2 linked regions of the Caldalkalibacillus thermarum genome follow. The protein of the gene in region 2 binds, or shares a complex with, the protein of the main gene of each other region. Links are inferred from orthologs where the notes say so. Each region holds a gene or a part of one and is shown on either strand. Other genes may lie near its edges.

What was found.
Region 1: the proteins of secG (region 2) and secY are in contact, whole or in part, in a crystal structure (PDB 5AWW), measured with the Thermus thermophilus proteins. The link is inferred for Caldalkalibacillus thermarum from one-to-one orthologs. Residues at the interface, in WP_223903268.1 of Thermus thermophilus: Tyr5, Ile9, Tyr12, Leu13, Ala16, Leu19, Val20, Val23, Leu24, Gln26, Glu27, Pro28, Gln30, Gly31, Ala32, Asp34, Leu35, Met36, Gly37, Gly38, Ser39, Ala40, Asp41, Leu42, Phe43, Ala45, Arg46, Val48, Tyr53, Thr56; in WP_096411648.1 of Thermus thermophilus: Leu14, Gln16, Arg17, Phe20, Ile34, Pro35, Pro37, Ile72, Arg108, Arg109, Asn112, Gln113, Arg116, Ile117, Ile120, Pro145, Gly146, Trp147, Phe152, Phe155, Val156, Val159, Thr160, Val162, Ala163, Gly164, Ala166, Leu167, Trp170, Glu173.

The regions. Positions count from the first base shown.
Region 1 is NZ_BMKZ01000012.1:20,655-23,931, reverse strand. The notes cover bases 104-3,056. They hold secY (preprotein translocase subunit SecY), read left to right. Parts: upstream 104-913; coding sequence 914-2,200; downstream 2,201-3,056. Other genes in these bases: map (type I methionyl aminopeptidase), read left to right, coding at 2,878-3,056; IEW48_RS06465 (adenylate kinase), read left to right, coding at 2,228-2,881; rplO (50S ribosomal protein L15), read left to right, coding at 474-914; rpmD (50S ribosomal protein L30), read left to right, coding at 252-440; rpsE (30S ribosomal protein S5), read left to right, coding at 104-238. Also shown: more of rpsE, read left to right, coding at 1-103; more of map, read left to right, coding at 3,057-3,277. UniProt on the Bacillus subtilis protein: The central subunit of the protein translocation channel SecYEG. Consists of two halves formed by TMs 1-5 and 6-10.
Region 2 is NZ_BMKZ01000015.1:54,618-57,887, forward strand. The notes cover bases 167-3,112. They hold secG (preprotein translocase subunit SecG), read right to left. Parts: upstream 1,784-3,112; coding sequence 1,550-1,783; downstream 167-1,549. Other genes in these bases: IEW48_RS07885 (alpha/beta hydrolase), read right to left, coding at 167-693; IEW48_RS07890 (alpha/beta hydrolase), read right to left, coding at 735-1,430; IEW48_RS07900 (FAD-dependent oxidoreductase), read left to right, coding at 2,061-2,621; IEW48_RS07905 (thioredoxin family protein), read left to right, coding at 2,836-3,112. Also shown: more of IEW48_RS07885, read right to left, coding at 1-166; more of IEW48_RS07905, read left to right, coding at 3,113-3,270. UniProt on the Bacillus subtilis protein: Involved in protein export. Participates in an early event of protein translocation.

The sequences.
Region 1 (3,277 bases), on a different replicon or contig from region 2:
TCACGGTGCCGGAAAAGTGCTGATGAAACCTGCCTCAAAAGGTACGGGAGTTATTGCCGGGGGTCCTGTCCGTGCCGTTTTGGAACTGGCTGGCGTACAAGATATCTTGACCAAATCACTGGGCAGCTCCAATGCCATTAATATGGTCCGGGCTACCTTTGAAGGCTTGCAGCGCCTCAAAACAGCTGAAGAAGTAGCCAGACTACGGGGTAAGACCGTTGAGGAACTGTTAGGATAAGGAGGGAGAACAGATGGCAAAAAAATTGGCGATCACCCTCAAACGCAGTGTGATAGGTCGTAAACCCGATCAACGGAAGACTATTGAAGCTTTAGGACTCAAAAAACGCCATCAAACTGTGGTGCATCAAGATAATCCTGCCATCCGCGGCATGATCAATAAAGTGAGCCATTTGGTTGAAGTCGAAGAAGTGGAGCAATAAAACAGCCACTGAGCACAGAGGAGGTGTATCGTTGTGAAACTGCATGAATTGAAACCAGCACCTGGATCTCGCAAAGCACGTAAACGTGTCGGCCGAGGCATTGGCAGCGGCATGGGTAAGACAGCAGGTCGCGGAACAAAAGGGCAAAAGGCCCGTGCGGGTGGAGGCGTTCGTCCTGGCTTTGAAGGTGGTCAAATGCCATTATACCGCCGCTTGCCCAAGCGAGGGTTTAACAACCCGACCCGCAAAGAGTATGCCATTGTTAATCTGGAGACGCTCAACCGCTTTGAAGAAGGCACTACTGTTACACCTGAGCTGCTAAAAGAAATCGGTATCGTTAAAAACTTAAAAGATGGCCTTAAAATCCTGGGCGACGGCGAGCTTAAGGTGAAGTTAACGGTGAAAGCCAACAAATTCTCCCAATCCGCCATCGAAAAAATTGAAGCTGCCGGTGGAAAAACTGAGGTGATTTAATGTTTGCCACAATCTCCAACATTATGAAAGTGGAAGACCTTCGGCGCAAAATCATCTTTACCCTGCTGGTGTTAATTATCTTTCGCATCGGGGCTTTTATCCCCGTACCCAACGTTAATCCCAATGTGATCAATCTGTATGACCAAGCCAATGTGTTGGGGATTATCAGCATTTTAGGCGGGGGAGCCCTGGAGCGTTTCTCCATTTTTGCCATGGGGGTCATGCCGTATATTACGGCCTCCATTATTGTGCAACTGTTAACCATGGACGTGATTCCTAAGTTTGCCCAATGGGCCCGGGAAGGGGAAGCCGGACGGCGTAAACTGGCTCAGGTTACCCGTTATGGCACTGTCGTACTCGCCTTTGTTCAGGCCATTGGGATGTCCATTGGCTTTAACAACTTGTTTCCTGGCCTCGTGGTCAACCCCGGTTTGGGCACCTATTTGTATATTGCCGTGATTTTAACAGCAGGCACCACTTTCCTGATGTGGCTGGGTGAACAAATTACCGAGAAAGGCATTGGCAACGGTATCTCCATCTTGATCTTTGCTGGAATTGTGGCAGCCATACCGAGTAGCTTGAATCAAATTTATCTCAGTGAGTTTGGTGAAGGAGCCAACATTTTCTTTGGTGTTCTCAAAGTGGTCATTCTGGCCTTGGTTGTGTTAGCCGTTGTGGCTGGCGTGATCTATATTCAACAAGGTGTGCGCAAAATTCCGGTCCAATATGCCAAGCGCGTGGTCGGACGGCGCATGTATGGTGGGCAATCCACCCATATCCCGCTGAAGGTTAATGCCGCAGGGGTGATTCCGGTCATCTTTGCCATGTCCTTAATCTTCTTCCCGCCAACAATAGCCATGTTTTTTGCCGGAAACCCCATAGCGGATTGGGTGATTAATCATTTTGACTATACCAGCCCGATTGGGATGTTTTTCTACGTGATTCTGATCATTGGTTTCACCTATTTCTATACGTTTGTGCAAATCAACCCTATACAGATAGCGGAAAACATGAAGAAGCATGGCGGCTATATCCCTGGCATTCGTCCCGGCAAAACAACATCTACCTATCTGACACGCATCTTAAACCGCATCACACTGGCTGGCGCCCTATTCTTGGCAGCTGTGTCTATTTTACCTGTCTTTTTCTCAGCCCTGGCCAACCTGCCTCCTACGGTGACCATCGGAGGTACAGCGCTCTTAATTGTGGTCGGCGTGGCTTTAGAGACCATGAAGCAGGTCAACAGCCAGCTGGTGAAGCGCCACTATAAAGGGTTTATTAAATAAACCATCTTTAGTATGTGGAGGGGTTTGATGAATCTTGTACTCATGGGTTTGCCGGGGGCCGGAAAGGGAACCCAGGCGGAAAAGATTGTTGACACCTTTGGCATTCCGCATATTTCGACGGGTGATATGTTCCGCGGTGCCATCAAAGACGGAACCCCGCTCGGTCGGGAGGCTAAAGCCTATATGGACCGGGGGGAACTGGTCCCTGATGAAGTCACCATAGGTATTGTTAAAGAACGATTAGCCAAAGATGATTGTAAACAAGGCTTTTTGCTTGACGGTTTCCCCCGTACCGTGGCTCAAGCAGAAGCATTGGATGATATATTGGCAAAATCCGGCCGGAAATTGGATCATGTGATTTATATTGAAGTGGCCCAGGAAACATTGTTGAAACGCTTGACCGGCCGGCGCATTTGTCGTGATTGTGGTGCCACTTACCACGTGTTATTCAACCCTCCGAAGCAAGAAGGTGTGTGCGACAGGTGTGGAGGTTCACTCTACCAGCGTGATGATGACAGTGAAGAAACGGTTCAAACACGCCTTGAGGTGAACCTGAAGCAGCAAGAACCACTCCTTAACTTCTACAAGCAGAAAGGTTATCTGCGCACAGTTAACGGAGAGCAAGACATTCAGCAGGTATTTGGCGACATCACCACGATTTTAAGAGGTCAGACACCATGATTGTCACCAAATCCAAGCAAGAACTTGAGCTTATGAGAGAAGCAGGGCGTATTGTAGCTCTGGTGCACCAAGCATTACAAGAAGTCATAGAACCTGGGATTACAACCAAAGAGCTCGATGCCCTGGCGGAGAAAGTGATTCGGTCACATGGAGCAACGCCTTCCTTCAAAGGTTATGGAGGCTTTCCTGGCAGTATATGCACCTCGGTTAACGAAGAACTTGTTCATGGTATTCCGTCGGAGCGCAAACTAAAAGAAGGCGATATCATCAGCATTGATGTGGGCGCCAATTTCAAAGGCTATCATGGTGACTCTGCCTGGACGTATCCGGTTGGGAAAATCAGTGAGGAGGACCAGCGTCTGCTCACCATTACGGAGCAATCGCTGTACAAAGGGT
Region 2 (3,270 bases):
CTGCTCACGATCAAGGGTAATGATGTGACCGGACTGTTCGAACAGCACCAGCTCTTTATCCGCACTGCCGATTTGTTCATAAAGCATCTGTCCGCTCGCAGGATGGACCGTTTCATCTTGTACGGCCTGAATAATCAGGGCAGGTTGCTTAAGGCGGGGGAGCACATACCGGACATTGTGCATCAATTCCTCTAAACTAACCACACAAGATAAAGGAGTCCGCTCATAGACATAGAGATGAGGCTCGATATGATCCGCCTTCCGTCCTCTCCGCTTAGCATAAGGGAACATATATTGCAGGTATCTGGCCAGACTGAGACGAGGATCTCTCACTTTTAGGGGGGCACACAAGGTCACAATCCCCGCCACCGGTTCATGCTGGGCTATTTTTAAAGCCAGCAGCCCACCCATGGACAAGCCAACCACCACAACAAGCTCACACCCCTCCTCCCGCAACAGCCGGTAGCCATCTCTGGCGCTGACAAACCAGTCCACCCATGTGGTACAGCCCATCTCTTCCGGTGTGACTCCATGTCCCTTTAACAAGGGGGCATGCACCGTCCAGCCCGCCGCATGCAAATGCCGCCCAAGGGGCTTTAACTCCAGTGTGGTACCAGTAAAACCATGGATTAAAAGCACACCCGTTGTGCTGCCATCTGCTTTGAACAAAAACGGCGCTGGTTGTGCTTGCATTTGCCTCACCGCTGCCTCCCTATGTCAACCTCAATTTCTTGTCAAGCAGTAGGTATATCAAAAAATTGGCTCACTTTACGGATCACCTGTTCTTGTTCACAATCATGGCAAATGACATGCTTGGATTTTTCCAGCCAAACAATTTCCTTGCTGGGCGATTTCACCTGTTGGTATACATAGTCTGCGCTTCTCGGGTCGGCCAGATCATCTTTTTTGCCATGGATAATCAATACAGGCACATCAACTTTATTGATTTCCGGTGTTAACGTCCGAACCATTTTGCGAAACTGAAGCACCGCCCTGAGCGGTGTCTGCGTGATTTTGGTTTTATATCTTTCCAAGGTAGATATCATTGCCCCGTTGTCTTCCCAGCCTTCCCGCAAAAGATCAGCCACATCCCTGATGATTTGCTGTGGATTGGGAGCATACACAGCCGGGCTTAACAAAACCAATTTTCTTACCGGAAAGCGGTTGGCCAAATATGCTGCGATCAAACTGCCCATGGAAAAACCGACGAGATGCAGCCGCGTACATTGCCGGACAATCCTGCCACATTCCCGCTCGGCAAAGGTGACCCAATCCTGCCAGTTTATATCTTTCAGGCTTTCCCTTGCACCGTGTCCTGGGAGGGTGGGTGTGTGAATCAGCCAATCGGTATGACGCTTCAAGTGTTCAGCAAGCGGCATCACTTCATGGGGGCTGCCGGTAAAACCATGGATCAGCATGCAGCCTTTCACTTGATGTCACTCCCTCGCAAGCAAGTATCCCATGATTTTATCATACCCGTTTTTTTCCTGTTTAAAAATAAAAACAGCAGGAACCCTCCTGCTGCTACCTTATGCTGCTCTGTCTCGTCTTATTGTACAATGTAGGCTACGGCCAGGGTCAGTAAAATGAAAATGGTACCAAACACCACAGTCAATTTGCCCAGCAAGGCATCGATGCCGCGGGCTTTCGTTTTGCCCAGCAGTTGCTCTGAAGCACCGCTGATTGCACCTGACAGTCCGGCGCTCCGTCCAGATTGCAATAAAACGACAGCAATAAGGGCGAGGGATATCAGAATGAGCAATACTTTCAACAAGCCAGTCATCTGTTCCACCTCCACTAGATCACTATTGTACTATAGCACAGATTGGACAGGGTTTCAAATCATTATGATTTGGTTTGCAAAACAACTTTTTGTGCTGCTTGGACCGCTGTTTGACAAAGCAGTTGATAAACATTTCAAGTGTAAATCTGACTTGTGCAGCCATGTCTTCACCTTCCATCGCCGTTATACAAAAAAATATGACATATATCTGGGCAACAAGTTTTACAAACTTTATGCAAAAGATATAAAATATACTTATGAAAGGAGGCGTTATACGATGTACGATATTGCCATTATCGGTGCAGGTCCTGCAGGCGCCAGCGCGGCTCTGTTTACATCAAAAGCGGGAAAGAAAACCATTCTGTTTGACCATGACAAAAGCATCACCAAACGGGCTCGGATCGAAAACCACTACGGAATTATGGAAATCGCAGGGCCTGACTTGGTAGACATTGGCAAAAAACAGGCTGAAAAATTTGGCACCCAACTGGTGAATGAAGAGGTCACCGATATAAACAAACAAGGAGATACCTTTGTCATTCACACGGCTAACGACACATATGAGGCCAAATACATCATCCTAGCCACCGGCCTCTCTACTGACCTGGCCGAGAAGCTTGGTCTGAAAACAAAACCTGGAACCGAGCCGAGAATTAAAACCATTGTTGAAACCGACCCGCAAGGAAAAACAAATGTTGAGAAAGTATGGGCCGCGGGCACAGTCGCCGGTGTCAGCGTACATACCATTATTACTGCCGGTGACGGCGCCAAAGTCGCCATTAATCTCCTCAGCGAAATCAATGGCGAACGGTATGTTGACCATGATGTTTTAAAATAATTCCGCCTATATACGGAGAGGATCCTCTTAACTGAAAGGAGGATCCTTTTACTTTTACCCCGGACCCGTCTTTTTCCAAATTGCTAAAATTATCATACCACATCTGCCTATTGTCAACACGTTTTGAAAAGTCTTGCTCACGCCAAGCACTTTTATTGCTGGACAAGATCAGCCAGTGCTATCATAGAGACAAATGTTTAAGGAGGCAGGCATGATGAGTAAAAATATTGCTCACAAACTTGGACAGGGGATGACACCCCAAGATTTTATTGAGGGAATGACCGTTAATCGCGATAAACTGACTAGCTGGTATGACCGGTTTGTCTGGGCTGAAGACAAAAGGTCTGCCTTTCAACAGTTAAGGAACCGCCGGGATCTGCGCTGTGCCATCATTGCCTCTGACTGGTGCGGAGATGTGGTGCGCAATCTGCCTGTTGTCCTCAAGGTGGTGGAAGAGGCGGAGATTCCCACGGAAATTTTTATCATGGAACAACATCTGGACCTGATCGATCAATTTTTAACCATGGGCGGCCGGGCCATCCCTAAAGTGCTATTTACCGATCAGGACGGCAATGTGCTGGCTGAATGGGGACCGCGACCCGCTTATGTGCAAGAACCTATGGTGCGTTTCAAACAGGAAAATCCGGAT